One region of the Nonomuraea sp. B5E05 genome, then DNA from elsewhere that is predicted to be linked to it. Evidence: riboswitches for the same ligand, from Rfam matches in the RefSeq annotation. Region 1 holds a riboswitch; each other region holds the start of a gene.
The links. Region 1 has a riboswitch for cyclic di-AMP ahead of ABGB01_RS08725 (GH25 family lysozyme). Riboswitches for the same ligand answer to the same signal wherever they lie in the genome.

Region 1 (9,965 bases):
CGGCGGCCAGCCGGCGTACCTCCTGCATCTCCGCCGCGGCCCGCGCCGGGTCCGCCGCCGCCAGCCGCGCGGCCAGCTCGCTCTTGAGCGCGATCACCTGCAAATGGTGGCCCTGGATGTCGTGCAGGTCGGCGGCGAAGCGCAGCCGCTCGTCCTTGACCGCCAGCTCCGCCGACAGGCGACGGGCCTGGTTCAGCCGATCGGCGACGTCCCAGGACCACAACATGCCGAGGGTGACCCAGCCGGTCAGGGCGACCAGCCCGGCCGGCAAGGCGGCGGCGAGGAACGGATCGTCGCCCAGGGCCAGCGCGACGCCGCCGCCCGCGACGCCGGCCGCGGCCGCCGCGGCGGCGACCAGCGCCCAGCGGCGCCCGGCCGGCAGGTACGTCGCGGCGATCGAGACCATCGTCGCCGGTGCGAAGGACCAAGGCCCGTAACCGCGGGCGGCCAGCAGCACCCCGCCGAGCACGGTCGCGCCCGCGCAGCCCGTGGCCAGCCACACCGCCGGCGCGCGGCCCGGGGACCCGCCGGGATCGCCGCTCAGGCGGCGGCCGAACAGGACCGCGGCGGCCACGGCGGTGACGGCCAGCCCGCCCGCGGCGGGCGGCCTGGCCGCCGCGGGCACCCCCGGATTCAGGATCCACGGCCCGCTGCTGAAGATCAGGAGGGAGCCGGTGAGGAGGATCAGGGTCCACCACGTGAAGCGGCGGAAGCTCCGCAGCCCCGTATCGGCCGGCAGGTCGCGCACGCGGCCATTCTCGCAGCAGTACGGGTCCCGGCCACCGCCGGCGGCCTGACCGCCGCATGACAGATGTCATCAGACCGGGTGACACATCGAGGCCTGCACGTGCGGTTCCGGCCCTGCCGCGGGCGACCCTGCTCGGCCAGGCTGAACGTGGGACGGATACCCCGCCCCCCTAAGCGAAAGGAACCGCGTCATGGCGACCCCGCACCACACCGACCAGACGACGGCACAGCACGCCGGGGATGAGGAGCCGCACATGGACCGCCGGACACCTGGTCGCACGCACTGGGCTCGTTTCCTGCTGAACCGCTGGCCCACGGCACTCGCCCTGGCCATGACCGCCCTGCCGTCGAGTGGCGGCGGTGAGGGCGCGGTGGGCGTCTTCGCGCAGGTGCTGACCCTGCTGCCGCTGCTGTACCTGGTCGTCGCCAAGGTGGGAAGGCGTGCGCTCACGTGGCCGCTGCTCGGCGTGGGGGTCGTCTCCGTCGTCGGGCTGCGGATGCTGGACGTGGTCGCGATCTCCACCGTCTTCGTGTCGATCGCCCTGATCGTGCTGGTGTGGGGTGCGCTCGACGGCCACCTGCGACGGCCCGGCGAGTTCCGGCTGCAGGCGCTGGGCTGGGCGGTGTTCACGGCGCTCGCGCTGACCGGGCTGTTCGCCGACCCCGACCTGGGCCGCTACGTGGTCGCGGCCGGCTGGTTGCTGCACGGCGTGTGGGACTTCGTGCACCTGTGGCGGAACAGGACCGTGGCGCGTTCGTTCGCCGAGTGGTGCGGCGTCGTGGACGTCGTGGTCGCCGTGCAGCTGATCGTCCTGGTGTGACGGGATCCCAGGCGGGGGCCGGCGCCGCTCCGGGCGGGTGGCCACTGCAACTGCGCGCAGGAATGCCCCGCAGCGCTGGAACATCGCGGGTTCGTGATCGACGATGGAGGGCCGGAAGCACCCCATCACACGGAAGGCCGATGTCATGCGTTCACGCTTATGGGCCGGGCTCGCCGCCACGATCACCGCGGTGCTGCTGACGGCGCAGCCCGCGGCGGCCCAGGCGACGGTGGAGTTCTCCGCCGACTCCGGCGACCAGTGCCGCCACGGCGTCACCGAGGGCACGCTGGAGTGGGTCGAAGGGCCCGTCATCCGGCCCGCGGTCCAGGTCAGGGGCACCCTGTCCGACAGCGCCGGCCCGTCGATCTGCGGCCCCGACGAGATGCACTCCCGCGCCGCCTTCACCGCCTACAACGGCGCCACCGTCGTCGACTCCGAGGAGGTGAAGGCGGACGACGCGACCGTGGCGGTCTCCATCGGGTTGTCCGACCCGACCGGAGTCACCTCCATCGACCGTGTGGTCGTCCAGGTGTGCCGCTACAGCAACTCCCCGTTCGGCACCAGCTACTGCGGCAAGGCGGCAGAGTACAAGATGCCCTGAGCCGTGAACGGGGCGGCATCCCCTCGCCGGGTGCCGCCCCCGGGCTCTTGCCCGGCGCGTGAGCTTACTTGACGCCGCAGGTGGGAAGGCGGATCCAAGGGGGACACGATCGCTTGGGGGGCGTCATGGTCACGTCGCGAGGCGTCTTCAGGCGCAAGCCTGTGGAGCAGATCGCCACCGAGCACGAGGGGGAGCTCGCCAGAACGCTGGGGTTGTGGCAGCTGACGGCCATCGGCGTGGGCGGCATCATCGGCGCGGGCATCTTCGCGCTGGCCGGCGCGGTGGCCAACGAGACCGCGGGGCCCGCCGTGCTGGTGTCGTTCCTCATCGCGGGCGTCGCCAGCGCCGCCGCCGCGATGTCGTACGCCGAGTTCGCCGGAATGATCCCGAAGGCCGGGTCCGCCTACACCTACGGGTACGCCGTCCTGGGGGAGATCGTCGGCTGGTTCATCGGCTGGGACCTGCTGCTGGAATACACCGCGATCGTCGCGGTCGTCGCCATCGGCATCTCCGGCTACTTCGGCTTCCTCGTCCAGCAGCTGGGGTTCGCGCTGCCTCCGTGGATGCTCGGCGCGCCCGGCACCGGCGAGGGGCGGGTCGTAGACCTGTTCGCGGTGCTGCTCTGCCTGCTCATCGCCTTCCTGCTGAACCTCGGCATCCGCAGCGCCGCCCGGTTCGAGACGTTCGTGGTGGGGGTGAAGGTCGCCGTCGTGCTGCTCGTCATCGTGGTCGGCTTCTTCCACATCAACACCGCCAACTACCACCCCTTCTTCCCTTTCGGGATCGGCGGGGCCATCACCGGGGCCGCCACCGTGTTCTTCGCCGTGTTCGGCTACGACGCGATGAGCACCGCGGCCGAGGAGTCACGCGACGCGCGGCGGCACATGCCCAAGGCGATCATCTACTCCCTCATCATCGCCATGGTGCTGTACGTGCTGGCCACGCTCGTGCTGACCGGCATGCAGAACTACCGGGAGATCGACCCCGAGAGCGGCTTCTCCTCGGCGTTCGCCTCGGTCGGCCTCTCCGGGCTGGCGTCCGTGATCGCGGTGGGCGCCATCATCGGCATCCTCACCGTGATGTTCACGTTCATGCTCGGCGTCACCCGCGTGTGGTTCGCGATGAGCCGCGACGGGCTGCTGCCGCGATGGTTCGCCAAGGTGCACCCGGTACGGCGGGTGCCCTCGCGCGTCACCTGGATCGTGGGCGCCGCCTCCGCGGTGATCGCCGGATTCCTGCCGATCCGGGAGGCCGCCGAGCTGACGAACATCGGCATCCTGCTGGCGTTCGTGGTCGTGTGCCTGGCCGTGATCGTGCTCCGCTACCGGCAGCCCGGCCTGCACCGCGAGTTCCGCACCCCCGGGATGCCGGTGGTGCCCGCCGTCGGGGTGGTCTTCTCGATCTGGCTGATCACGTTCCTGGACCCGGTGACGTGGCTGCGCTTCGCCGTCTGGTTCCTGATCGGGCTGGTCATCTACTTCGCCTACAGCCGCCGGAACTCCGCGCTGGAACGGTCGCCGGCCGGGACGGGCGAGCGCTGACGCGCCGTCGAGCCGTTCGCCTGACGTCGCCTGCTGTGCCGGCGATCACACCGTGAAGCCGTCACGAAGTGAAGGCCGCAGGAGTCAAGAGAGGGACATGACCCTCACAGGCAAGGAACGACCATGCCGAAGACCAGCACCGCTCTCCTGCGCGACCTGCACAAGCCCGGCGACCCGCTGATCCTGCCCAACGTGTGGGACGCGGGCAGCGCCACCGTCGTGGCCGAGGCCGGCTATCCCGCCCTGGCGACCGCCAGCGCGTCCATCGCCGCCCTGCTGGGACGCGACGACCACGAGGGCGCACCGGTCGGCGAGATGTTCGACATCGCCGCCAGGATCATCAGGGCCGTGGACGTGCCGGTGACCGTCGACGCCGAAGCCGGCTACGGCCTGCCGCCCGGCGAGCTCGTCGAGCGGCTCACCGCCATCGGCGCGGCCGGCTTCAACATCGAGGACACCGACCACCGGGCCGGGGGACTCGTCGACGCCGACGCGCAGGCCGCGCGCATCGCCGCCCTCCGGGAGGCGGGTCCCGACCTGGTGATCAACGCGCGGGTCGACGTCTTCCTGACCGGCTCCACCTCGACCGAGGAGGTCGCCGAGCGCGGGCGCCGCTACCTGGAGGCCGGCGCCGACTGCGTCTACCCCATCATGGCCCCGTCGGAAGAGGTGGTCGGCGACCTCGTCAAGGCCGTCCCCGGGCCGGTCAACGTCGCCTGCATGCCCGGCATGGATCTGGGCAGGCTGGCCTCCCTCGGCGTCGCCCGCGTGTCCTTCGGCCCGCTGACGTACCTGACCGCGCTGGAGGCGCTCAAGACCATGGTGGGCCGCATCCGCGCGGGCCAGGACCCGTACGCGGCCTGACCCGCGGCGGGCAGGCAGGTGCTCCGCGGAGTTCTCCGCCTGCCCGAACCCGGTCAGGCGGCCGTGCGGCCCAGGGCGCGCAGCTCGTCGGGGGTGAGCGCCGAGACGTTCTGGTCGATGGGGGAGTCGGAGTACTGGTGGATGGTCCAGGTCTTCCAGTCGGCGGGCGGCGTCACCGTCCCCTTCGGCTTGCTGTAGTGGGCCACCCACAGCGGGTACTCGGCCAGGCCCTTGCCGTAGGTGTCGGCGAAGTTCCAGCCGCTGTAGAACATCGGGGTGACCCCGGTCTCGGCCTTCACGTGCGACAGCCACGCCTTGGCCCAGGCGTTGACCTCCTCGACGGACTTGCCGTCGGTGGTCTCCAGGTCCAGCACCAGCAGGTCGCCGGGCTTGGAGGGCTGGGAGTTCACCATGGACAGGAAGTGCTCGGCCTCGGCGATGGGGTCGTTGCCGGGGTGTGCGTAGTGGTACGCCCCGCGCACGATGCCCTTCTTGCCCAGCTCGCTCCAGTGCCTGGCGAAGGCGGCGTCGCGGAAGTCGGTGCCCTCGGTGGCCTTGATGATGCCGAACTGCGCGGGGCTGGCGGCCCAGTCGTGCAGCGGCTGGTGGTTGGACACGTCCTGGCCGTAGGTGAGCGTGCGCTGCTCGGCCGCCTGGGCCGGGCCCGGCTCGACGGGCGACGCGTGCGCGGGCAGGCTCACGCCCGCGATGGCGGTGGTCCCGGCCAGCAGGGCGCCGGCGGCGGACAGGGTGAGACGTCGCGTGAGTTCGCGCATGGGGGGATCGACTCCTTGCTTCCATGTGCCTACCGGGTTAGCTGACGGGTTCGGGCTTGGAAGTGCCCTACGCGCGCAGCCCTCGGCTGGCGTGCGATTCACCCCGGAAAGGTGGGTCCCCGGCTCCGCGCTGTGCGGATTCGGCCTGTCAACGTCGCGGCAAACGGTTCGGCAAGCGTTCGCCTGTGCCGTATGCCGTAATCCCAAGAAGGTATAGAACGCCCCATAAACGCTGCAAGCGGTACAAATCCCCGCACAATGTCGTTTGCCATGGGGAAGCCCTGGATCGCCGCTCTCGCAGGCGTTCCAGGGCTTTGGCAAAGTTTTTCCGGCACCGTACGCGGGTCCACCGGAATGGGACGCGTGATACGGCTGTGACGCGAGCCGGTGGGCGTACCGCCGGCATTCGGCGCCGCCTGCCGGCGCCGCGGGCGCGCCGGCAGGTCATCCCGGGGGCGCCGGGGCCCTCCGTCTACCGCTGCCGGGCGAGCCAGTCGTCGAAAGTGGTCGGCGCGATGCGCGCGCTCTCGCCGGGCAGCAGCACGTCGCCCGCCATCGCCGGGCCGAAGATCCCCGACCACGTCGGCACGAGCCGCACCGTACGGCCCCGCGCCTCGTGGGTGCGCCGGGCCATGTCCACCAGGTCCTGCGGCTCGGGGCCCGCGACGTCGGCGTGCCGCCCCCGAGGCTCCCCGGTCGCGAGCTCGGCGAGGACGCCGGCCACGTCGGCGGGCGCGATCGGCTGCACGAGCAGCGGCGCGATCGTGGCGACGCCGTCCTGCTCCGTCCAGCCCGCCACCATTTCGGCGAAGTCGTGGAACTGCGTGACCGGCACGATCGTCCACGGCACCGGCCCGGCGGACACGAGGCGCTCCTGCTCCCGCTTGCCGGCGTAGTGGGCGTTGCCCTCGACGCGATGGATCCCGACGATCGACAGCAGGACGTGGTGGCGCACCCCTGCCCGCTCCTCGGCGGCCAGCAAATTGCGCGTGGTGGCGCCGAAGAACGCCGCCGTCTCCTCCGGGCCGGCCGCCGGCGCGTTGATGGCGTCGACGACCGCCTCCGCGCCGGCCAGGGCGTCGTCGAGCCCGTCACCGGTCGCCAGATCCACGCCGAGCGAACGACTGATGCGCACGACCTCGTGGCCGTCGCGTTCGAGGGTCGCGACGGTGAGCGCCCCGATGTTCCCGGTCGCGCCGGCGACTGCGATCCGCATGATGATCCCCTTAATTATGGACTAAACGGATCCATAATAGCTGCGATAGAATCGGGGCGTGAAGCTGCCTGTGAGCACCGAGTGGGTTCTGCACTGCGCGACCACGCTGGCCCAGCTCGAGCCGGGAGCCAGCGCGTCGGCGGCGCAGCTCGCGCTCCACTACGACCTCCCCGCGGCCTACCTCACCAAGCAGCTCAAGGAGCTGGTCAAGGCCGGGCTGCTGGCCGCCTCCACCGGCCCCAGGGGAGGCTTCCGGCTGGCGCGGCCCGCCGCCGAGATCACGCTGCTGCAGATCGTCGAGGCCGTCGACGGCCGGTCCACGCCGTACGAGTGCCGCGAGATCCGTCAGCAGGGACGCGGCGCGCTGCCCCCGGAGGAGTGCGAGCGCATCTGCGTCCTCGCCGAGAAGATGGCCGACGCCCACCGGGCATGGCGGGCCAGCCTCGCCGACGTCACCCTCGCCGACATCCTCGCCGAGCTGCCGGAGTGGGCGCCGGCCCGCACCAGGCAGCGCCTGTCGGGCACCACGTAGCCGGAGATCAGATCGCGGGCCCGCCGCCGATGACCACGTGGGCGGGTCGGCCATCGCCGAGATCGCCTGGCGCGACACCCTGGCACGCATGAGCGAGGCCGGAGCCGGCTGGGACGAGGGGGCCGCGGGATTCGTCCGCGAGATCATCGAACGCCACCCGCTGCCGGCCCGCCGGTCCTTTCGAGGTCGGCCGTGTGCGGCGGAAAGGGAGTCCTCCGCCGCGCTCACGAGGGGTCAGGCGTCGCCAGCAGGTCCTCCACCGCGGACAGCACCGCGCCGACGGCGAGGTCGCCGTCGATCATGTAGTGCAACATCAGCCCGTCGATCGCCGCGACGACCAGCGTGCCGACCGGAGCCCGGCCAGCCCGCCGAAGTGATAGTGGATCAGGCCGGGATTGGTGCCGGCCCGCTGGGCCACGGCGCGGGTCGTGACGCCCTGCCAGCCGTCGTCCCGCAGCACCGCGATGCCGGCCGCCACGAGTTGCTCGCGGCGGCGATCCCCGCGCGGCAAATTTGGTCGGTCGGCCAAGTTGGTCATACGGCCAAACTAGCAGAACGGCGCCGGGCACGGAAAGCGCGACCGGCACCTTCTAGAGTGGAGATCATGATTGCCATCCGGAGCGCCTCGCCCGGGGACGTGGCGGCGATCGCCGAGCTGATGGCCCGCCGCCGCGAAACGTACGAGCGGTACCAGCCGGTCTTCTGGCGGCGCGCGGCCGGCGCGCAGGCCCGCCACGCCGCCTTCCTCGCCACGCTGGTGGAAGACCCCGAGGCCATCTGCCGGGTGGCCGAACGAGAAGGCCGCTTCGCCGGCTTCGCCATCGCCTCGCTCGTGCCCCCGCCCCCGGTGTACGACCCGGGCGGGCCGGCGTGCACGCTCGACGACTACGCCGTCGTGGACGACGGTGACTGGGCCACGATCGGCGCCGACCTGCTGCGCGCGCTCACGGAGGAGGCGGCGCGGCGCGGCGCGGTTCAGGTCGTGGTGGTGTGCGGCCACGCGGACGAGGCGAAACGCGAGGCGCTCCGCCTGGCCGGGCTGTCCATCGCAGCCGAATGGTGGACCGCCCCGCTGTGACCGCGACACCCGTGGGACCGGCGGGCCCGAGGGCCAGGGTCCGTCCGCGAGGTGCTTGACGATCCCGGTGTGGTCGGCGCAGGGCGGTCGGCGCCGAGGCCGCGCCCATCCTCCAGGAGGAGCTGAGCCGCACGGCCCTGTGACCCCTGATGACCGTGGCGCGGCGTCAGGGGTCATGGGGGCGCCGCGCCACGGTCCGGGGTGGCTCAGCCCGCGCTGCAGGAGACGGACGGCCAGGTGTGGTTGCCGTTGTGCTGGATCGTCACACCCCAGTTGTTGCCGTTGCCGTTGGGTCTGGCGTTCAGCACCTGGGAGCTGGGATAGGTGGCGCTGATGTTCCACGTGGCGATGATCCTCGCCGGAGACGGCACGTTCATCGTCACGGTCCAGTTGCTCGAACCGCTGACCGACACGGAGAGGTTGTACCGGTCGCTCCACTGCTGGCCCGCCGACAGCGTCGCCGTGCAACCGCCAGGGTTGCCCGGGTTGCCGGGGTCGGGGTTGCCGCCGCCCGAGCCGATCGTGATGTTGGAGTTTCCGCTGCTCTGATAACCCTCGGTCGCGAGGATCATGTAGTCGTGGTTGCCCAGGTTCATGCCGTTACGGGCCCATGCGTCGAAGTGGTTGCCCGAGGTGATGCTCCCGCCGGTCCTCTTCTGCTGCCGGACGCTCCAATACTGGTCGAACGTCCTGGTGCCCTCGATGGAGGGGGCGTTGTAGCGCGTCGTCTTGTAGATGTCGTACGTGCCGCCGTCGCTGGTGACCGTGCCCCGGTATTCGCCCGTGGGCCGGTAGGTGCCCCAGTTGTCGACGACGTAGTACTCCACGAGCGGGTTCCTCGTCCACCCGTAGAGCGTCAGGTAGGCGTTGCCCGACGGGTTGAAGCTGCCCGAATAGCTCACGGTCCTGCGTCCGCCGGTGCTCCAGCCCTTGCCGGCGACGAAGTTACCGGTGTTCCTCCATGAGGTGCTGTAGTTGCCGCCGGAGCCCAGCTCCATGGAGACCGTTCCGTTGCTGTCGGTCCAGAACGAGTAGAAGTAGCCGTTGTTGGTGCCGGTCTGGTTGGAGGTGATGGCCGCGTTGGCGACGGACGGCAACATCGCGGTGACCACGGCGAGCACCACGGCTCCTGCGCGGGCGGCGAACAACCTGGCGCGGCCGCGTCTGCGGCGGGGGGCGGGGGCGTCGTTCATGTGCGTGCTTCCTCCTCGTGAGGGCTCGCTGGGGGCGGGCAGCGACAGTGTTCGTCCGGCCCTGGCGGGCTGTCAACGACGCCCGTCCGATGGTGGGTTTTCGGCCGGTCGGCGGCGTCCTGAGCGGGGATCTGGCCTGGTCAACGGGGATGCCCGGCGAGTCGTCCCGCGCCTGGTTCATGAAACTTTCAAGATTTGACCGAAACATTCGGCACGCACGATCAGGGGCCGGTCCGTGCCGGATCGAGTGCTCGGCGGGTGTTCCTGGCAGCCCGAATCCGGCCAGTGTGCACTTCGACGCAGACGCGCGGGCGGGTCCGGCGCAGAGTGGTCCTCGCAAGCCAGGACGTCCGCACGGCGGAACAGCGGGCCGGGCGCCGCAATCTGACAAGCAGGCCCGCCGCCGAACCATGAGCGACAGCACGATCACCTTGACCACCGGCAGGACGATGGCCGTCCTCGGAATGAGCGCCGCCCTGGCCGGCGGTGTCCTGACCACCGGCCTCATGACCGGCACTGCCCAGGCCGCGTCGGTCGCGGGGACCGCGGCGCGGGCGAGCGCTCACCCGTACGACGGAAAGGACCCCTACCGGAGC
Region 2 (9,965 bases), on a different contig from region 1:
CGCCGAGCTGAGCGAGGCCGACGTGGTCATCAGCGACGCGGGGCTGCCCGAGGACGCACGCACCGAACTGGCCGAGCGGGCCGGAGAACTGATAATCGCGGAGGACACGCATTGAAGCGCACCGTCACCCATCTGGCCGACGGCCGAGAGCTGATCTACTTCGACCGGCGCGACGACGCCGACCGGAGCGCGCTCGACCGGCGTCCGCTCGAGCCCCGGCCGGTGGCGTCCGAGCTGCGCTACGATCCGCTGACCGAGGAGTGGATCGCGATGGCCGGGCACCGGCAGACGCGGACGTTCCTGCCGACGGGCACGTCCGCCGAGTGCCCGTTGTGCCCGTCGTCGGACACGCGGGCGACGGAGATTCCGGCGTACGACTACGACGTGGCGGTGTTCGAGAACCGCTTTCCCTCCTTCTCCACAAATTTTGGGACTTATCACGATGTGGGCGGGCTGAGTGAGATTCGTCCGGGAGTTGGGCGGTGCGAGGTGGTGTGCTTCACTTCGGACCACTCGTCCTCCTTCTCCAAGCTCTCCGACGCCCAGGTGCGGCTGGTCATGGAGGCGTGGGCCGACCGTACGGCCGAGTTGTCCGGGATCGAGGGCGTGGAGCAGGTGTTCTGCTTCGAGAACCGGGGCGAGGAGATCGGCATCACGCTGGCGCATCCGCATGGCCAGATCTACGCCTACCCGTACGTCACACCCAGGACGAAACTCCAGCTCGGCGCCGCGGCCCGCTACCAGGGCGCGGGCAACCTGTTCGCCGACGTGCTGGCCGCCGAACGTGCCGCCGGAACACGGGTGGTGGCCGGCAACGAGCTGTGGACGGCGTTCGTGCCCGCGGCCGCGCGCTGGCCGTACGAGGTGCACGTGTATCCGCACCGGCAGGTGCCGGACCTGGCGGCGCTCACGGAGGAGGAGCGTGCGGCCTTCGCCCCGCTCTACACCTCGGTGCTGCGGGCCTTCGACGGGCTGTTCGGGGTCGTGATGCCGTACATCTCGGCCTGGCACCAGGCTCCCGTGCGGCGCGATCGCGAGCTCGCGTACCTGCATCTGGAGCTCTTCAGCATCCGGCGGGCGCCCAACAAGCTCAAGTATCTGGCGGGCTCGGAGTCCGCGATGGGCGCGTTCGTCAACGACGTGCTGCCGGAGGAGGCCGCGCGCATGCTCCGATCACAAGTAGATCAAGAATAGATTTCTACTTAAGGTCGCATGTCTCGTGATCTACCACTAATATCCCCTTATGCATCGGCCGTAACAGCCGTTGCACCGCCTAATCCTGGGCGAGTTGCCCAGGAGCCGGGGACCCATCGCACCTGGGGTGAATCCACATCAGTGGTAGGGATACGCAGCTCCCATACCCGAACCCGTCAGCTAACCCGGCCGGCAGAGGGAGAGGAACACCTACGTGGCGGCTTCGTCCCCCGCGAGTCTTGCCATCGGTCTCATCACCGCCGCCGCCGTCATCGTTTCGGCGGCCCCGGCGTCCGCGGCGTCCGCGGCCCCCAAACCCAAGGAGTCCGAGCTGCGCGCGCAGCTCAAGCAGCTCAACAAGAAGGTCGACAAGCTGATCGAGGCCTACAACCTCAAGCGCGTCGAGCTGGCCAAGGCGCAGAAGTCGGCCAAGGCGGCCAAGGCCCGGCTGGCCACCGCCGAAGAGGCGCTGACGACGGCCGAGAAACGCGTCGCCGAGATAGCCCGCCTGCGCTACCAGAACGGCAACCCCGGGGTGCCCGCGTTCATGCTGCCGGAGAACAGCGGCGGCGCGGCGGTGCTCAATCAGGTCACCGCCGAGCAGCAGGCGTTCGTGCAGGGCGTGGTCAAGGCGCGCGACGAGAAGAAGAAGGCCTCCGTGGAGGCCGTCGAGCTCGCCGACAAGATCCGCAAAGACGCGGCCGAGGTGGCCGGCCAGCGCGACGAGGCCGAGGACGTCATCGACGACATCGAGAAGAAGCTTCAGGACCTGGTGCCGTTCGGCACCAACCGCAGGTCCGACGGCGGCTGGGCGCCCGAACTGCCGTCCGGCTCCGACAACATCACCCCGCGCACGCGGCTGATGAAGGAGCAGATCGGCAAGAACTTCGCGCTGCCCTTCACCGTCGGCTGCTTCCGCTCCGGATCCAGCGGCGAGCATCCCCTGGGCCGGGCCTGTGACTTCATGATGAGCACGGGCGGCTCGATGCCCTCCGCCGCCAACGCCGCCCTGGGCGACCGCATCGCGGAGTGGGCCATCAAGAACAAGAGCAAGCTGGGCGTCAAGTACGTCATCTGGAAGCAGCGCATCAACCACGGCTCGGGCTGGAGCGCGATGTCCAACCGGGGCAGCATCACCGAGAACCACTACGACCACGTGCACATCTCGATGAACTGAGGGCATGTCCGGCGATCACCGCGGCGACGGGTTGACCAGCCCGCCGTCGTAGGCGGCGATGACGAGCTGGGCCCGGTCGCGGGCGTGCAGTTTCGCCAGGAGCCGGCCGATGTGGGTCTTGACCGTGCCGACGGTGAGGTGCAGGTGCTCGGCGATCTCGGAGTTGGACATGCCCGTGCCGACGAGGGTGAGCACCTCGCGCTCGCGCTGGGTGATGTGGCCGAGGTCGCGTGTGGCCGGGGCGGGATGGGAGCGTCGCAGGACGTCGGCGATGAGCCGGCGGGTCACGGTGGGCGCCAGCAGCGCTTCGCCGGCGGCGACGACCCGGATCGCGGCCAGCAATTCGGTCGCCGTGGCGTGCTTGAGGAGGAAACCGCTCGCGCCGGCCCGGAGCGAGGCGTAGACGTAGTCGTCCTGATCGAACGTGGTGAGCATCAGCACGCGCGTGCCGGAGCCGGCCGGGTCGGCGCAGATCCTCCTGGTCGCCTCGATGCCGTCCATGTCTGGCATGCGCACATCCATGAGGACGACGTCAGGACGATGCCGGCGGGCCAGGAGCACGGCTTCGGCGCCGGTGCCCGCCTCCCCCACCGTGACCAGCCCCGGCGTGGTGTCGATAAGGAGCTTGAAACTGTCGCGTACGAGGACCTGGTCCTCGGCGAGCAGCACCCTGATGGGCGGGGACACACTGTGCGGGGCGGCGTCGATGCTCATGCCGGGTCGCCGTTCAGGTCGTAGGGCAGCCGAGCCGTCACGCGGAAGCCTCCTTCAGGGCGCGCCTCCGCGCCGAACGTGCCTCCGTAGGCCTTCGTGCGTTCCCGCATGCCGATGAGGCCGTGTCCGCCGTGGCCCGGCCGCGTCGGCCGGCCGTGGCGGGGGCCGTCGTCCACGACCTCGATCACGGCTGCGCGCCCGTCGATGTCCACGGTGACCGAGCAGCGCGTCGGCCCCGCGTGGGTGACGACGTTGGTGAGGGCCTGTTGCACGATCCGGTAGACCGACACCGCGACCGCGGGAGGGAGCGCGGCCTCTTCGCGGACGGTCATATCGACCTCGACCCCGGCGGAGCGGGCGTGTGCGGCCAGCTCGGGCAGGCCGGCCATGGCGGGGACAAGCAGATGGGCCTGCTGGGGATCGCCGTCGGAGCGCAGGAGGTCGAGCACGCGGTGGATCTCGGTGAGCGTGCTCCGGCTGGTCTGTTCGATGACGGACAGCGCGGCACGGACCTCCTGCGGGCGGGCGTCGGCGACGTGGTTGGCGACGGTGGCCTTGACCGCGATCAGGCTCATGCTGTGGCCGATGATGTCGTGCAACTCCCTGGCTATGCGCCTGCGCTCGTCGCCCACCGCGGCCTCGGCCAGGTGGCGGACGAGGCGGGCGGTCGTGTCCCGCTTCCAGCGCACGGCCGCGCCGAGCACCCATGCGCCCGCCAGCAACACACCGATCACGCCGATCTCGACCGGCCAGTGGGGAGGCAGCTCGCTGGGCGCGTCCGCGGGCGAAAGGCCTGGGAGCACCTTGGCATAGAAGATCAGAATGGTGATCACCGCAGCGGACAGGCAGGCCGCCAAGCCCGCCAGCGACCAGGCTAGGGAGGCGGTGGAGGCCACGAGGTACAGCACGAGCACCGTCGGCAGGAACGACACCGAGATGGCGCCCGCCGCGGCGACGCCGGCCACGGTCGCCAGCGCACCCGCGGCGCACGCGACAGCGAGCATGGCCCGCGGCCGGCGCCGCCGGAGCGCGACGGGAAAGCTCACGACCGCCACGACCGGCCAGGCCGACCAGACGGGCCATGACGGCGGCGGCCCCGGCGGATCGACGAGGGTGTAGCCGACGAGCAGCGCCACGGCGACCGCCGCCACCGCATCGGCCACACCACTCCGGCCGAGCCGCCGAGCCCAGTTCATGACGAGAAGTTATCGCCTCACCCATCGCCCGGCATCTGACCACGGTAGGACAACCGCGTCTGTCTGGGGTCGTACGTGCCTCGTGCGTGCCGCGCCAGGATGCGACCTGAGCCCGACGCGCTCCCGCAGTCCCGCCCATCACCATGCTGCTGAGCCCGGCACACCGAGCCGCGCCGACATCGACACGACGGGCAGGAACGCATGAATGTTGAGCTTCGCCGGCGAATCACCCGATGGCGACAGGCCGACGCGGACCGGCGTGCCGCCAACGCCACGGCCAACCTGAGCCGGCAACCGCCGTTCCCCGGACGATGGGTGAGCGCCGTCGCGCTGATCGGCGGCCCCGCCCTGCTCATGACCGGGATCCTCCTACGTTCCCCGTTCCACTTCTTCTTCCCTGATCAGCTTGCCGCCTACACCAGGCACCCCGCCCTCGTCACCGCCGCCTATGCCTGCTTCGCCTGCGGGATCATCCTGCTGTGTCCTGCGATCATGACGCTGGCGCAGAGGATCGCCGCCACCAGACCGCTGTGGGGGCTGTGGGGCGGATGCCTCGTGATCGCCGGCCTGTTCACCCGAACCTTCCAGTACGGCACCGACCACCTGGCCTTTCACCTGACCGACAGCCTGGGCCTGTCATCAGTGATCAGCGGCATCGACGACTACTACCTGGCATGGCGGGACACGCGCTGGCATCCGTTCAGGACGTTGTCGGGGCCGGCCTTCCTGGGCTGGATCGTGCTGGCCATCGGCGCCTACCGCTCCGGCGCGCTGGGGCTGGGCCGTTCCGTCGCGCTCGGCCTCATGTCGGCGCTCGCGCTCGGGACGCTCAAAGGCACTCAGATCCCGCAGTCCGTCATCGCCGCGGGCGGGCTCTGCGTCGCGTTGCTCCCTCTGGGAATCTCCCTGCTGCGCAGCGCTCCCCCGCCGAGCAGACGCGCCCTGATCTGGCTCGTCATCCTTCTCGGATGGCTCGCCTTGGGCGCGGCCTTCGGCCCTGCCTTGGCACCGTTCACGCGGGGCTGAGCCGGCCCGGCCGTCAGCCCGTCAGCCGCAGCGGGTTGACCAGGTCTGCGTAGATGAGCAGGCCCGCCATGATCATCATGACGATGGCGATGGCGTAGGTCAGCGGCAGCACCTTCGCGATGTCCACGTAGCCGGGCTCGGGCCTGCGCAGGATCTTGGCGTAGGCCCGCTTGATGCCCTCCCACAGGCCACCGGCGATGTGCCCGCCGTCGAGCGGCAGCAGCGGGATGAGATTGAACATGCCGATCGCCAGGTTGAACCCGGCCAGCAGGTTGACGAAGATGGCGATCTTCTTCTCGTTGGACAGGTCGGAGGCGAGGATCTCGCCGCCCATGCGGCCCGCGCCGACGACGCCGACCGGCCCCTCGGGGTCGCGCTCCTCGCCGGAGAAGGCGGCGTGCCAGACGCCGACCATCTTCTCCGGCAGGTTGAGCAGCGAGCTCGCGACCCTGCCCGTCAGCTCTCCCATGTAGCCGACGACCTGGCCCATGCTCTGCTGCTGCATGACCTCGGTGGGCAGCACGCCGAGGAAGCCGACGTTCTTGTCGATCTTCTCGGGGTCTTCGAGGTTGGGCCGGTCCTGGGCGATGAGCGTGACGGTGAGCGTTATCGGCTTGCCGTCGCGGACGATGCCGAGTTGCGCGGCTCCCGGCCCGTGGGAACGGATCAGGTCGGTGGCGGCGGCCCAGTCGCCGATCTTCTTACCGTCGAGGGAGACCAGGCGGTCACCGGCCTTCAGGCCGGCCTGGGCGGCGGGGGTCGGCTTGTCGGTGGGCTTGCACGTGGTGCGCTGCTCCGAGACGGGGATCACGCACGTGTTGGTCTCGGGCGAGACGATCGGGGCCCACGTCGGCAGGCCGATGCCGACCAGCAGGATGCTGAAGAAGACGAAGGCCAGCACGAAGTTCATCGCCGGGCCGCCGGACATGATGATGACCTTCTGCCACCACTTCTTGCGGTAGAAGACGCGGTCTTCGTCGCCCGGCCGCACCTCTTCCAGGGCGGCGTCGCGGGCGGACTCGATGAGCCCCTGGAACGGACCCGTCGCGGTGCTCCTGGCCTTGGAGGGGTCGTCGCCCGGGCGCGGCGGCAGCATGCCGATCATGCGGATGTAGCCGCCGAGCGGGATCCACTTGATGCCGTATTCGGTCTCGCCCTTCCGCCGCGACCAGGCCGTCGAGCCGAAACCCACCATGTACTGGGTCACCCGCACGCCGAAGATCTTGGCGGGCAGCAGGTGACCGAGCTCATGCAGCGCGATGGAGAACATCAGCCCGAGGAGGAAAAGGATGATCCCCACGAGATAGAGCCAGTTCATCGAGTCGCGCTCCACGGCAGACGGCAGGACCGGCGAAAAAACCGCCAACCCAAGGGTAGTCGAATCTGCCGCGCGGTACGGCTTGCCCGCTTTTTGGAACGCATTGACAGTACGCGATCAAACGATCACCCTAAGAGACGATGAAGGGGGAGTCCTTGATCCGCATACTGATCGCAGAGCACCTGCCCTTGGTGCGTCGTGGCCTGCTGGCCATCCTTGGAGCCGAGCCCGATCTGCGGGTCGTGGCGCAGGCGGGATGCGCGGACGACGCGGTGCGAGCGGCCATCGAGAGCTGCCCCGACGTGGCCGTCGTCGACGCCGGCCTGCCGGGGAGCTCCGTTCTGGCCGGACTCTCCGCGCAGGCGCCGGGATGCAAGGTGCTGATGTTGTCGGCCGATCCCCATCCAGGGCAGGTGCGCAGGGCGCTGGCCGAGCGCGCGCTGGGGTTCATGAGCCTGTGCGTGCCGCCGGAGCGGCTGGCCGAGGGGGTGCGCCTGGTGGCGGCGGGCCGCCGGGCCATCGAATCGGAGCTGGCCGCGGCCGCGCTCCAGTGTGAGACGAATCCGCTCACCAGGAGGGAGCTCGACGTGCTGCGCGTCGCGGCGGGCGGGGCCCGCTCGACCGAGATCGCCGACCAGCTCTTCCTGTCGGTGGGCACCGTACGCAACCATCTGTCGCGCATCATGTGCAAGACCGGGGCCCGCAACCGGCTCGACGCCGTGCGCATCGCCAGCGACCAGGGCTGGCTGTGACGGGACCCGGTGGAGCCGCGCCGCTCCGCCGGGGCCCGAACCTCTAGAGGATCTCAGCAGAGTCGAACCCACTGCCAGTGACTGCCAACACGACCTGAACCATGTGGTTCGTCATCAGGGGCGCCAGATCAGCACCAATGCGCAGTCGTCGTTGTGGCCGGAGGCCATGGCGTTGACCAGCGGACGCGCGCCGTCGCGGAAACCGGACGGCAGCAGCCGCTCCGCCTCGCCGAGCAGCCGGTCGAGCCCGGCGTCGATGTCGCGCCCCGGCTGCTCGATCAGGCCGTCGGTGAAGAGCAACAGCGCATCACCCTTGCGCAGGGTGCCGCTGTCGGGCTCGCAGTGCAGGTCGGGCACCACGCCGAGCACCACGCCCTTGGCCGAGGCCACCTGCCAGTTGCCGGTGCCCGCGTCGAACTTCACCACCGGCGGATGCCCGGCCGAGGTGATCGTGTAGTCGCCCGTGTCGAGGTCGAGCCGCACGTGCACCGCGGTCACGAAGCCCTCGTCGCCTCGCTGGCGGTGCAGGTAGGTGTTGCAGGCGGGCAGGAAGTCGTCGACCGATCCGAGCAGCCCGCCGAACGTGCCGGACAGCAGCAGCGCCCTGGTGCCCGCGTCGACGCCCTTGCCGGACACGTCGACCAGGGCGATCTCGACGGAGTTGCCGTCGCGCATGGAGACCAGGAAGTCGCCGCCGAACGACGACCCGCCGGCCTGCTTGAGCACCACCTTGCCGCCCCAGTCCTTGGGCAGCGGGGGCAGCTCGCCCTGGCTCTTGAGGCGGTCGCGCAACTCCAGCAGCATGGCGTCGCCGCGCAGCCCCTGCACGCCGAGTTTTCCCCTGGTGCGGGCCATGAGCACGGCGAGCACCGTGGTGAACACGATCGTCACGGTCAGCCCGACGCCGATGCGCCAGGGGCCCAGCGCGATCGCGATGTAGCCGAGCGCGACGCCGACGCCCACGAGGAGCTTGACCAGGCTGCGCAGCCGAAGCTGGAGCCCGCCGATCAGGGTGACGAGAATGAGCAGGGAGGGTGAGAACCACTCGGTCGAGGCCTCGACCGCGAGGAACCCGATGACGAGCGCGAGAACGGTCAGCGTGAGGAGCAGGTTGCGGTCGCGGGCCAGCGGCCCTCGCCGGATGAACCGGACGGCAGCCACCAGCCCCGGCACCCGCACCAGGACGGCACGGACCCGTGGCGGGATCAGTGGCGCCGGTCGGGAACTCATGATGGGCCTGACTGTATCGGTCTGACTGGTGTTTGGGCAGCCCACTTGACCAAGGCCTTGATCATTAAGCACGGATATTCGGTGGCCCTCCCGCTTCGCCCGCTCCTACCGTGGACAGATGACGTACCCGATCCGCCCGATTGACGAGTCCGAGTGGCCGGCGTTCGCGCTGGTGCTCGAAGAGGCGTTCGGCTGGCGGCCGAACCCCACGCAGAACGAGCGTTTCAAGGCCGAGACGGAGTTCGACCGCACGCTCGCGGCCTTCGACGGAGACCTCATCGCGGGCGTCACGTCCATCTACAGCCTCACCATGACGGTCCCTGGCAGGCAACTCCCCGTCGCGGGCGTGACGGCCGTCAGCGTGCTGCCCTCCCACCGCCGGCGCGGCGTTCTGTCGTCGCTGATGCGCAGGCAGCTCTCCGACATCAGGGAGCGTGGGGAGAGCGTCGCCGCGCTCTACGCCTCCGAGGCTCCCATCTACGGCAGGTACGGCTACGGCAGGGCGTCGAGCGAGCTGTCGTTCCACCTCAGGAAGCAGGGTTCGGCGTTCGTCGGCAACGCTCCGTCGGACCCGTCGCTCAGGCTCAGGGTCGCCAGGCCCGCCGACGTACGCGCCGACCTGGAGAAGGTGTTCGCCTCCGTCGTGGCTCGGCGTCCCGGCCGCTACGAGCGCAACGCGCGGTTCTGGGACAACGTGCTGGCCGACGAGGAGGCCGACCAGGGCGGGGCCGGCCCGTTGCGCTCGGTGCTGGCCGAGGACGACGGCGGCGTGCGCGGTTACGCCCTGTTCCGGATCAAGTCGTCGTGGGACGCCAACGGCCTCCCCGACGGGGAGCTGAAGCTGCAGGAGCTGGAGGCGGCCGACCCGGCGGCGTACGCGCTGCTGTGGCGCAGCGTGCTCGACCGCGATCTGGTCTCCCGGGTCGACGCCCGCCCCAGGCCGGTGGACGACCCCCTGCTCGCGTTGCTGGCCGACCCGCGGCAGGTGCGCGCGAGCTGGAACGACGAGCTGTGGGTGCGCGTGGTCGAGGTGGACGGAGCTCTCGTCTCCCGGTCCTACTCCGCGCCCGTGGACGTGGTGATCGAGGTCGAGGACGACGTGTGCCCGTGGAACGCCCGGCGCTGGCGGCTGGCCGCCGGCCCCGCGGGCGCGGAGTGCACGCCCGTCGAGGACCAGCCTGACGTGACGCTGCCGGTGGCCTCGCTCGGCTCGGCGTTCCTCGGTGACGGCCTGCTCATGCAGGAGCTGGCGGCGGGGCTGGTGCATGAGCACTCCCCCGGCGCGCTGCGTTCGCTCGCCACCGCCATGTCGTGGAGCCCGAAGCCATGGGCGGGGCTGACGTTCTGACGTAGGGTCG
Region 3 (9,965 bases), on a different contig from region 1:
CGCGGGGCTGGTGGTGGGCGAGTCGCGCTCGATCGACGTGCACGAGCCGTGGCTGACCCTCATCGGGCTGCGGCTGATCTATCACCGCAACGTGGCGTGAGACCTGGACGAGTCACTGCGGTTCGCCGGATCCCCTACCCTTTGTTGTTGTGAGCGACGAACTTCCCGAGCAGATGCGCATCCGGAGGGAGAAGCTCGACCGCCTTCGCAGCGAGGGCGTCGACCCTTACCCGGTGCTTTTCCCACGAACGGCCACCAACGCCGAGGTCAGGGAGAAATACCAGGGCCTGGAGCCCGACACCGCCACCGGTGACACGGTCTCGGTCGCGGGCCGCGTCATGCTCAACCGCGTGGGCGGCAAGCTCTGCTTCGCCACGCTCCGCGACGGCGGCGCCGACCTGCAGGTCATGATCTCGCTCGACAAGGTGGGCGAGGAGTCGCTGGCCCGCTGGAAGCACGACGTCGACCTGGGCGACCACGTGGGCGTGACCGGCGAGGTCATCACCTCGCGCAGGGGCGAGCTGTCCGTCCTGGCCGACAGCTGGCAGATCACCAGCAAGTGCCTGCGCCCGCTGCCGGAGAAGCACGTCGGCCTCACCGACCCGGAGGCGCGGGTCCGCCAGCGCTACGTCGACCTGATCGTCAACGACGAGTCGAGGAAGATGGCCAGGGTCCGCAGCGCCACCGTGCGCGCGGTGCGCGACTTCTGGCACGAGGAGGGCTACCTCGAGGTCGAGACGCCGATGTTGCAGCCGATCCACGGCGGCGCCACGGCCCGGCCGTTCAAGACCCACATCAACGCTTACGACATGGAGCTCTATCTCCGCATCGCGATCGAGCTCTATCTCAAGCGGCTCGTGGTCGGCGGCATCGAGAAGGTCTTCGAGATCAACCGCAACTTCCGTAACGAGGGCGCCGACTCGACGCACAACCCCGAGTTCACCATGGTCGAGGCCTACGGCACCTACCTCGACTACAACGGCATCGCCGACCTGACGCAGCGGATGTACCAGAAGGCCGTCGTGGCCGCCCTGGACACCTCGGTGGTGGTGCACGACGGCGTCGAGGTCGACCTGGGCATCCCCGAGTGGCCGCGCGTCACCCTCTACGGCGCGGTGTCCGAGGCCGTCGGCGAGCAGATCACGACCTCGACCTCGCTCGAAGAGCTGCGCAAGATCGCCGACCGGCGAGAGATCCCCTGGGACCCGAAGTGGGGCGCGGGCAAGCTCGTGCAGGAGCTCTTCGAGGCGCTCGTCGAGCACACGATCATCCAGCCCACGTTCGTCATGGACTACCCGCTGGAGACCTCGCCGCTGGCCCGGCAGCACCGCGACGACCCGCTGGTGACGGAGAAGTGGGACCTCATCGGGTTCGGCACCGAGCTGGGCACCGGCTACTCCGAGCTCAACGACCCCATCGAGCAGCGCCGCCGCCTGGTCGAGCAGTCCTTGCTGGCCGCGGGCGGCGACCCGGAGGCCATGCAGCTCGACGAGGACTTCCTGCAGTCGCTCGAATACGCGATGCCACCGACGGGCGGCATGGGCGCCGGCATCGACCGGATGATCATGGCTTTCACCGGTAAGAACATCCGCGAGACCATCCTGTTCCCCCTGGTCAAGCCCACTCACTGAGGCCACGTTGCATCCCGCCGCACCGGTTGCGGCGGGATGCCCCGCGAGCGGGCGAGCCGGGCAGGCGCTCGGTCGTGCCGGGAAAGCGGTGACGGACGATCGGCCGTCCTGCCCCGGGATCAGGGCCGGGCTTGTCAGCATCGGGTCAAGACCGCGGGCGAGTGGCGCGCGGGTGTGCGGAGATTCGTGGGGGACGGCTGGCAGCGCTGGGTCCGCCATGACGGTGCCGCCCGCCCAGGTCCGGAAATAAGGTGACTCCTGGCTTGCCGCGTGCCGCCGCCCGTGGTGAAGAGCGGCTGCGCGTTCCCGCCCGTACGTATGGATCACGCAGTAAATAGCGCTCGGATGGATCAAAAACCGGGACGTCGGCCGGACCGATCGGCGCCGGGTCGGGCCTGACCGAGAGGGCGCGCGGACCGTATGTCGAGCGGCGAAGGCCGCCGGCGGACGAGACTCGGCAACATACGGCGGATCATGTCAATAGTGCTGGTCAAGAGCGGCGATTGTCATGCTTGACGACCTTTCCATGATGCGTTTACCGTCTGCGAGGAGCGGCTGTGGCCTGGCTAAGAGGGGTCCAGGCCTGCTGTTGGGGGGGAGGGCTCCCGATGGAAGTGCTCACTGAAGGCGTTGAGCTGAGCCATGCGGATCTGGCGTTACTGGCGGAACTCGCCAGAGGAGTCACGGTCGATCGGGTGGGCAGGCGACTGGACATCAGCGGCCGCACCGTACGCCGGAGGCTGCGCGGCATCTGCGACCGAATCGGCGTCGCCACCGCGATCGAGGCCGTGGCGTGGGCGGCACGCCGCCAGCTGATCTAGCGGCGCCCGCTCACTGCGCCTTCACGTCGCTCGCCTCTCGGCTCAGAGCTTCAATCGGCGATGCGCACCGCGCCCGCGAACGGCCGCCGTTCGATCGACGCGATCCGCACCACATCACCCGTCCGAGGGGCGTGCACCATCATGCCGCCGCCGAGATAGATGCCCACGTGGTGCAGGTCGCTGTAGAAGAACACCAGGTCGCCTGGACGCATCTCGTCGCGTGAGATGTGCCGCCCGGCCGTCCACTGGTTGCCCGTGTAGTGCGGCAGCGAGATGCCCACCCGCTGGTAGGCCGCCATCACCAGGCCGGAGCAGTCGTAGGAGCCGGGGCCCTCGGCTCCCCAGACGTACGGCTTGAGCTGCTGCGTGAGCGCCCACCGTGCCGCCTGCGCGGCCTTTCCGCTGCCCGCGATCGGCAGATTGACGCGGGTGGCGCGGGTGCCGGGACGGCCGGCCTCGCCCAGCGCCCGCCTGAACAGGTTGCTCTCGACCTTGGCGACCAGCTTGCTGATCTTGTCACGCTTGGTGTCGAGGTCCTTGACGATCTTCTCGACCTCGCTGATGCGCGACCTGGCGCTCGCCCTGGCGCGCTCGGCGGCCTTCCTGGCCTTGGTGAGCTGGTTGAGCTCCTCGCCCTGCCGCTGCTCGATCGCGAACGTGGTCGCGGCGCGGTCGAGGAAGTTGCCGGGGTCCTGGGAGGAGGTGAACGCCAGCGCCCGGCTCAGCCCGCCCGTGATGTAGGCGTTCTGGGCGAGCAGGACGGCCTTGGCGCGCTTGGCCGCCAGATCCGTCTCGCTGGCCGTCAGCGTCTTCTGCGCGGCCTCGGCGGCCTTCTTGGCCGTCTTCAGCTTCTCCCGCTGCCCGTTGTACTGCTCGGTCAGCGTCTCGATCTCGACGTGCATCTTCTCGACCCGCGCGGCGAGGTCTTTGAGCGAGGGCTTGGGGTCGGCGGACGCCGGAACGGTGGGAACCGAGAGCAGCAGCGCGGCGGCTGTGAAACTCGCCACACCGAGACGGCGGCGCAACGGGGCGCGTTCCGGAGGGCGGGCGTGCTTGCCCGCCGACGTCCTCCCACGGTTGAGTGTGCGCTTCACCAACCAGGCTCCTCTCATAGACGCCTACCGGGTTAGCTGACGGGTTCGGGCCGGAGCAGCCCTACCGAAAAACTCGGATTCACCCCGTGATGGCGGTCGCCACCGGCGGGTCCCCGGCTTCCCTGAGGAATTGAGCGTGCTTCCCCGCGCGCGACACGCGGGGATCATCGTCGCTGGACACTAATGCACTCCGGGTTCCTGCTCAACCAGAACTGCCAACTCTGTAGAGGTTTCACAACCGAAGGGTCACAAGGTGATCTCGGTGCCACTCGGGCAGGAGTGACTGTATGTGGCGCTTCCTCCCGAACGACCGCCCGGCGCGACGCCGTGCACGCCCGGCCACGAGATGTAACAGGATGGGCGGAGACATGTGAGTTAGGTCCGAGCCGTAATGACATCTGTACTCTGGAGAGCCATGGAGCAGGTGGCCGAACTGACTGTGCCCGAGACCGCGGTGGTGGTCCGGCGTGCGCGCACGCCTGACGTGCGGGGGGTCAGGCGCCTGGTCGACGCCTATGCGGGCGCGGGCTCGCGGCTCCTGAAAAAGGCCACGGTGACGCTGTACGAAGACGTACAGGAGTTCTGGGTGGCCGAGCGTGGCGGGCAGATCGTCGGCTGTGGCGCGCTCCACGTGCTCTGGGAGGACCTCGCAGAGGTCCGCACGGTGGCCGTCGATCCCGAATGCCGCGGCACGGGAGTCGGCCACCGGATCGTCTCAGCGCTGATCCAGCAAGCCAAAGATCTTGGTCTGCAACGTGTATTCTGTCTTACTTTTGAGGTCGACTTCTTCGCGAGGCACGGTTTTCGCCGCATCCAGGGCACGCCGGTCTCCCCCGAGGTCTACGCCGAGCTGCTGGCCTCGTATGACGAGGGTGTAGCGGAGTTCCTCGACCTGGAACACGTCAAGCCGAACACCCTGGGCAACACCCGCATGCTGCTCCATCTGACGTCGGGTGACGCGGACCTTGACCACATGGAAAGGTGATTGTTGATACCTATGTCGATACGTTGGGCAGCACAGGCATGTGTCCTGACACGTGCCACGCGCGCACTCGAAGCGAGGTGACACGGTGAGCACCGGACAGCCGCCGTACCCACAGGACGAATCCGGCGAGAACGCTGCGCCTCCCCACTACGGCCAGCAGGCTCCGGGCCGCCACCCCGGCGAGCCCGACCCCGACGTCACTGTGGTCGGCTACCGGGCGGACGACGCCTACGGGCAACAGCCCCCCTATGGTCAGCAGCAGGGCTACGGCCAGCAACCCCCATACGGTCAGCAGCAGGGCTACGGCCAGCAGCAGTACGGCCAGCAGCAGGGCTACGGCCAGCAACCCCAATACGGCCAGCAGCCCCAGTCTCAGCCCGACTACGGCCAGCAGCAGTATGGCCAGCAGCAGGGCTACGGCCAGCAACCCCAGCAGGGCCAGCAGTACGACCAGCAGTATGGTCAGCAGCAGGGCTACGGCCAGCAGCCCCAGTCCCAGCCCGACTACGGCCAGCAGCAGGGTTACGGGCAGCAGCAGTCCGGCTACGACCAGCAGTATGGTCAGCAGCAGGGCTACGGCCAGCAGCCCCAGTCCCAGCCCGACTACGGCCAGCAGCAGGGTTACGGGCAGCAGCAGTCCGGCTACGACCAGCAGTACGGTCAGCAGCAGGGCTACGGCCAGCAGCCCCAGTCGGGCCAGCAGTACGACCAGCAACAGGGCTATGGTCAGCAACCCCAGTCGGGCCAGCAGTACGACCAGCAACAGGGCTATGGTCAGCAACCCCAGTCGGGTCAGCAGTACGACCAGCAACAGGGCTATGGTCAGCAACCCCAGTCGGGTCAGCAGTACGACCAGCAGTATGGTCAGCAGCCGCAGTCCCAGCCCGGCTACGGTCAGCAGCAGTACGGCCAGCAGGGCTACGGGCAGCCACAGCAGTCCCAGCCCGGTTACGCCCAGCCCGGCTACGGCCAGCAGTACGGCGACCAGCAGTACGGCCAGCAGGGCTACGGGCAGCAGCCGCAGCAGGCCGGCTACGGTCAGGCTCCCTACGGCCAGCCGGGCTACGGCCCGGTCGGCGTGCAGCCGCCTGGGGCTCCCGCCCCGCTGGCGGAGTGGTGGCAGCGTCTGGTGGCGCGACTCATCGACGGCGTCCTTTTCGGCGTCGTGATGGTCGTGTTGACCATCGTGTTCACGGCGCTGCTCCTGGCCAGCTACGACTCGACCAGCGGCGCCACCTCGGGGATGTTCAGCTCGTTCGCGCTCAACATCGTGCTGGCCATCGTCCTCACCGCCGTCTACGTCGGTTACGACTTCCTCATGCACAAGATGAAGGGCCAGACGGTCGGCAAGATGATCATGGGGATCAAGGTCGTGCCGGTGGGTCAGATGATGCCCCCCGGCGGCCTGCCCGGCGACGCCGCCATCAAGCGGGCCGGCGTGACCTGGGGCGCCTACATCCTCTACTTCCTGCCGTTCGGCACCATGCTGGCGGGCCTCATCTGCGCCCTGAACGGTGCTTCGATGCTCTGGGACAAGCCGCTGCAGCAGACGTTCGCGGACAAGTTCGCGAACACCGTGGTGGTCAAGATCAAGTAATCGGCACAACCACGAAACAGGGGCCGGCTTCCCGCCGGCCTCTGTTTTGTATGTGAGGGTAGGTGCGGAATGTAGGGCTCTCTGCCGTCGATGTCGCGAGGTGAGGGTTATGGCCGGGACGTCGCCGTGGACGGACGCGGTGCCCGCGGAATGGTGGGAACGGCTGGCTGCCCGGCTCATTGAAGCGCTCGTCTTCGGCATCGTTTATTACATTCTGTTCATTGCGCTGTGGGCGGTCTTCCGGACTGTCGGCATGATGGAGGTGTTCGACGGCCGGCTGCCCGGAGTGTTCGCGTGGGCGGCCGCCGGGCTGGGTTATACGGGCTACGACTGGTGGGCGCATTGGCGGCACGGGCGTACGTTCGGCCAGGCGATCATGCGGATCCGCCTGGTGCCGCGGGATGTCCCGGCCCGTGCTCTGCTCAAACGCTCCCTGGTCTATCCGGGACCTGTCATGCTCATGGGCATTCCGGTGGCCAATCTGGTGGCCGGAATGCTGCTGTTCGGTGTCGGTATGCTCATCCTGATCGACAAGCCGCTGGAGCGCGGGCCGCATGACAGGCTGGCTGGAACACGCGTGGTTAAAGATCTTCGCTGAGCCATCCGCACCTGCACGGATGTCTTTTCGCAAAATTTTCCCATGATCCGGTAAGGAGCCTGGAGAGACTGGCATTAGGCTATGGGGCGTCCGGGTTGCCGGATGTTGGTGTCCCTGCGACACGTAGGGCATCTGTGTGCCGCTATGGTCGGGTGCGGGCGGTTGTCGCCTTGCGCACCATGAGGGGCCCGCAGCGCTCCCTCCGGGAGGCGCTCCGCGCGCTTAAAGCGCCCCGAAACCCCGTCAGCCGTGGAGGCGAGGACGAATGGAAGCCCTTACAGACGTATTGTCAGCGCTCATCCCCCCGGTGGTGGTGGGCGGCGCCTTCATCTTTGGCGTCGTGAAGTTGGTCCGGTCGGAGGCCCTTGGCGACCGGCGAAACCGTGAGGATCAGGCCGAGGGCCAGAACTGATCGGCTAGTCAGCCGAATCCCCGTAGCGCTGAATTGTCTCCACGCCTTTCCGGGTATATGTTTGGGCTGGCGAATGAAACAATGCTCCGCGAAAGGATTGCGTAGATGGCCAAGCAGATCCAGGAGATTCTCATCGATGACCTCGATGGGGGCGAGGCCAATGAGACGGTCAGCTTCGCTATTGACGGCTCCTCCTATGAGATTGACCTCAGCGACCTTAACGCGAAGAAGCTGAGGGACGCGCTCACGCCTTTCGTGCAGCATGCGCGCAGGGCCGGTGCCGTCACCACGCGTCGGCGTGGCCGCGGCGGCAACCGCGCGATGAGCCGCGAGAAGAGCTCGGAGATCCGGCAGTGGGCCAAGGCCCACGGCCTGCCCGTCAGCGAGCGAGGCCGCATCGCCTCCACCGTCGTCGAGAAGTACGAGCAGGCTCACTAGGAGAGCCCGCTGTTCGACCATGCGCTTATGCCGTTCGCCTAGGACCCCGGCGACCGCCATAAGCGCATGATCGTGTCCAGGCCGTTTCGAATGGCGGGACGGCCCGGATGATGATCGACTGACCCGTCCATATGCGGGCGTTTTGGTCGCGTGTTCGGTCCGGCTCTCGGCCCCGTTTCCGCGATGAGACGCCCGCATATGTGACGGCGTCGCGCCCGGCGTGTCCGAATGCGCCGCGTGGCCATACCCCATTCAACGTACGCTTCTCGCCGCGAGGCGCCCGGATTGCCCGCGGGCCACGTCATTCGCCTACCGTCACGGACAAGCGTCGCGCTCATGGAACGCGCCATGACGGAAATCCGGGCGCCTAAAGGGCGGCGGCGATCTTCACGCGCTGTAGCCTTAACCGCGATCTCGACTCGCGCTCGGCGCCGGAAACCCCGTATGGCACGGAGGTGTGGGCATCCGCGCAAAACGCCGGCGTGCACGTTGCGTGGCCTCTGGCCATATGCCGCTTCCTGGAGATGCGCGGAGTGCTCATGCTCGGCGGCATAACCCGTAAGCATGAGCACGCCTCGCACAATCCGCTCCCGCGAGCATGTGCGCACAATGCCGGGCCATCACGAAGTGTGGTGGGCGCGCGGAATGCCGCCGGTCCGCGACGGCGAGGATGAGCGCGAATGGCATGCGCGCCGGTGCAGTGTCTCATGATGCGAGATGAGATCGGTAACCGAGCTGACCGGATGACGTATTACTCTGTGTGCGGCGTGAGGTGTGCCCCGTTGTGCTCAGGGCGTAGCACGGGCGGTTGGCCAAGCATTGCGTCGGGACATAGGATGATTGCGTAACAGATACGTACGCGGCATCTGAGATGCGCAGGTGAGTGGCGCCCCGGTCGGCTTCACCCCTGACGTTCGATGGCCGATCGTGGTGGTCCGGATACGGTGCGGCGGCAGAATTCCAGCCGCTTCCGCGAAGCGTCCTAAACATCGTTCGCTTGCGGCGTATCGGGAACACGTCACCCCCGAACGGTAGTTGGATGGAGGGTGAACGCCCTGCTCCCGGGGAACGTGTCTGCTATAGAGCGTGTCAGCGGCAGTGGGCACGGTTCGCCGAGCCAGGGCTAGCATGCGGGATGACGGGACCGGATTTACCGGCCTGACTGACCGCTCTGTGAGGAGCGACGAGATGTTCGAGAGGTTCACCGACCGAGCGAGGCGTGTTGTCGTCCTGGCCCAAGAAGAGGCCAGGATGCTCAACCACAACTACATCGGCACTGAGCACATTCTTCTTGGTTTGATCCACGAAGGTGAGGGCGTAGCCGCCAAGGCTCTGGAGAGCCTCGGCATCAGCCTTGAGGGTGTGCGCCAGCAGGTCGAGGAGATCATCGGCCAGGGCCAGTCGGCTCCGTCGGGGCACATTCCGTTCACCCCGCGGGCCAAGAAGGTCCTCGAGCTGTCGCTCCGTGAGGCTTTGCAACTGGGTCACAACTACATCGGCACCGAGCACATCCTGCTCGGGCTCATCCGTGAGGGTGAAGGTGTGGCCGCCCAGGTGCTGGTCAAGCTTGGAGCTGATCTCAACCGTGTCAGGCAGCAGGTCATCCAGTTGCTCCACGGTTACCAGGGCAAGGAGCCGGCCGCCGCGGGTGGCCCGCAGGAGTCGGCCCCGTCGACCTCCCTGGTGCTCGACCAGTTCGGCCGCAACCTGACCCAGGCGGCCCGCGAGGGCAAGCTGGATCCGGTCATCGGCCGCGAGAAGGAGATCGAGCGGGTCATGCAGGTCCTCTCCAGGAGGACCAAGAACAACCCCGTTCTCATCGGCGAGCCCGGCGTCGGCAAGACCGCCGTCGTCGAAGGCCTGTCGCAGAAGATCGTCAGGGGCGAGGTGCCCGAGACGCTGAAGGACAAGCAGCTCTACACGCTTGACCTCGGCGCCCTGGTCGCCGGCTCCCGCTACCGCGGCGACTTCGAAGAGCGCCTGAAGAAGGTGCTCAAGGAGATCCGCACCCGCGGCGACATCATCCTGTTCATCGACGAGCTGCACACGCTCGTGGGCGCAGGCGCCGCCGAGGGCGCGATCGACGCCGCCAGCATTCTCAAGCCCATGCTGGCCCGCGGCGAGCTGCAGACGATCGGCGCGACGACGCTCGACGAATACCGCAAATACCTCGAGAAGGACGCGGCGCTGGAGCGCCGGTTCCAGCCGATCCAGGTGGCCGAGCCCTCGCTCAGCCACACGATCGAGATCCTCAAGGGTCTGCGCGACCGCTACGAGGCGCACCACCGCGTGTCCATCACCGACGACGCGCTGGTGGCCGCCGCGCAGCTGGCCGACCGCTACATCAGCGACCGCTACCTTCCCGACAAGGCGATCGACCTCATCGACG

Region 2: it holds a riboswitch for cyclic di-AMP, as region 1 does, so the genes downstream of both, ABGB01_RS41230 (hypothetical protein) here and ABGB01_RS08725 (GH25 family lysozyme) in region 1, are expected to answer to the same signal.
Region 3: it holds a riboswitch for cyclic di-AMP, as region 1 does, so the genes downstream of both, ABGB01_RS14395 (C40 family peptidase) here and ABGB01_RS08725 (GH25 family lysozyme) in region 1, are expected to answer to the same signal.

What each region holds. Positions count from the first base shown of each region.
Region 1 is NZ_JBDPMJ010000003.1:509,432-519,396, forward strand. It holds gene ABGB01_RS08700 (histidine kinase) at 1-748, opposite strand, end outside; gene ABGB01_RS08705 (hypothetical protein) at 939-1,568, shown strand; gene ABGB01_RS08710 (hypothetical protein) at 1,714-2,169, shown strand; gene ABGB01_RS08715 (amino acid permease) at 2,295-3,710, shown strand; gene ABGB01_RS08720 (isocitrate lyase/phosphoenolpyruvate mutase family protein) at 3,834-4,574, shown strand; gene ABGB01_RS08725 (GH25 family lysozyme) at 4,628-5,350, opposite strand; cyclic di-AMP (ydaO/yuaA leader) riboswitch at 5,363-5,506, opposite strand; gene ABGB01_RS08730 (NAD(P)H-binding protein) at 5,823-6,566, opposite strand; gene ABGB01_RS08735 (Rrf2 family transcriptional regulator) at 6,625-7,098, shown strand; gene ABGB01_RS08740 (TetR/AcrR family transcriptional regulator) at 7,412-7,636, opposite strand; gene ABGB01_RS08745 (GNAT family N-acetyltransferase) at 7,703-8,176, shown strand; gene ABGB01_RS08750 (glycoside hydrolase family 11 protein) at 8,383-9,369, opposite strand; gene ABGB01_RS08755 (DUF2690 domain-containing protein) at 9,780-9,965, shown strand, end outside.
Region 2 is NZ_JBDPMJ010000038.1:33,991-43,955, reverse strand. It holds gene ABGB01_RS41240 (DeoR/GlpR family DNA-binding transcription regulator) at 1-115, shown strand, start outside; gene galT (galactose-1-phosphate uridylyltransferase) at 112-1,194, shown strand; cyclic di-AMP (ydaO/yuaA leader) riboswitch at 1,261-1,403, shown strand; gene ABGB01_RS41230 (hypothetical protein) at 1,409-2,371, shown strand; gene ABGB01_RS41225 (response regulator transcription factor) at 2,387-3,085, opposite strand; gene ABGB01_RS41220 (sensor histidine kinase) at 3,082-4,281, opposite strand; gene ABGB01_RS41215 (hypothetical protein) at 4,483-5,307, shown strand; gene ABGB01_RS41210 (site-2 protease family protein) at 5,321-6,625, opposite strand; gene ABGB01_RS41205 (response regulator transcription factor) at 6,781-7,377, shown strand; gene ABGB01_RS41200 (PP2C family protein-serine/threonine phosphatase) at 7,492-8,607, opposite strand; gene ABGB01_RS41195 (GNAT family N-acetyltransferase) at 8,726-9,955, shown strand.
Region 3 is NZ_JBDPMJ010000006.1:322,524-332,488, reverse strand. It holds gene ABGB01_RS14410 (type III pantothenate kinase) at 1-100, shown strand, start outside; gene lysX (bifunctional lysylphosphatidylglycerol synthetase/lysine--tRNA ligase LysX) at 150-1,631, shown strand; gene ABGB01_RS14400 (LuxR C-terminal-related transcriptional regulator) at 2,240-2,452, shown strand; gene ABGB01_RS14395 (C40 family peptidase) at 2,503-3,546, opposite strand; cyclic di-AMP (ydaO/yuaA leader) riboswitch at 3,553-3,693, opposite strand; gene ABGB01_RS14390 (amino-acid N-acetyltransferase) at 3,962-4,531, shown strand; gene ABGB01_RS14385 (RDD family protein) at 4,617-6,128, shown strand; gene ABGB01_RS14380 (RDD family protein) at 6,238-6,726, shown strand; gene ABGB01_RS14375 (Lsr2 family protein) at 7,244-7,576, shown strand; gene ABGB01_RS14370 (ATP-dependent Clp protease ATP-binding subunit) at 8,765-9,965, shown strand, end outside.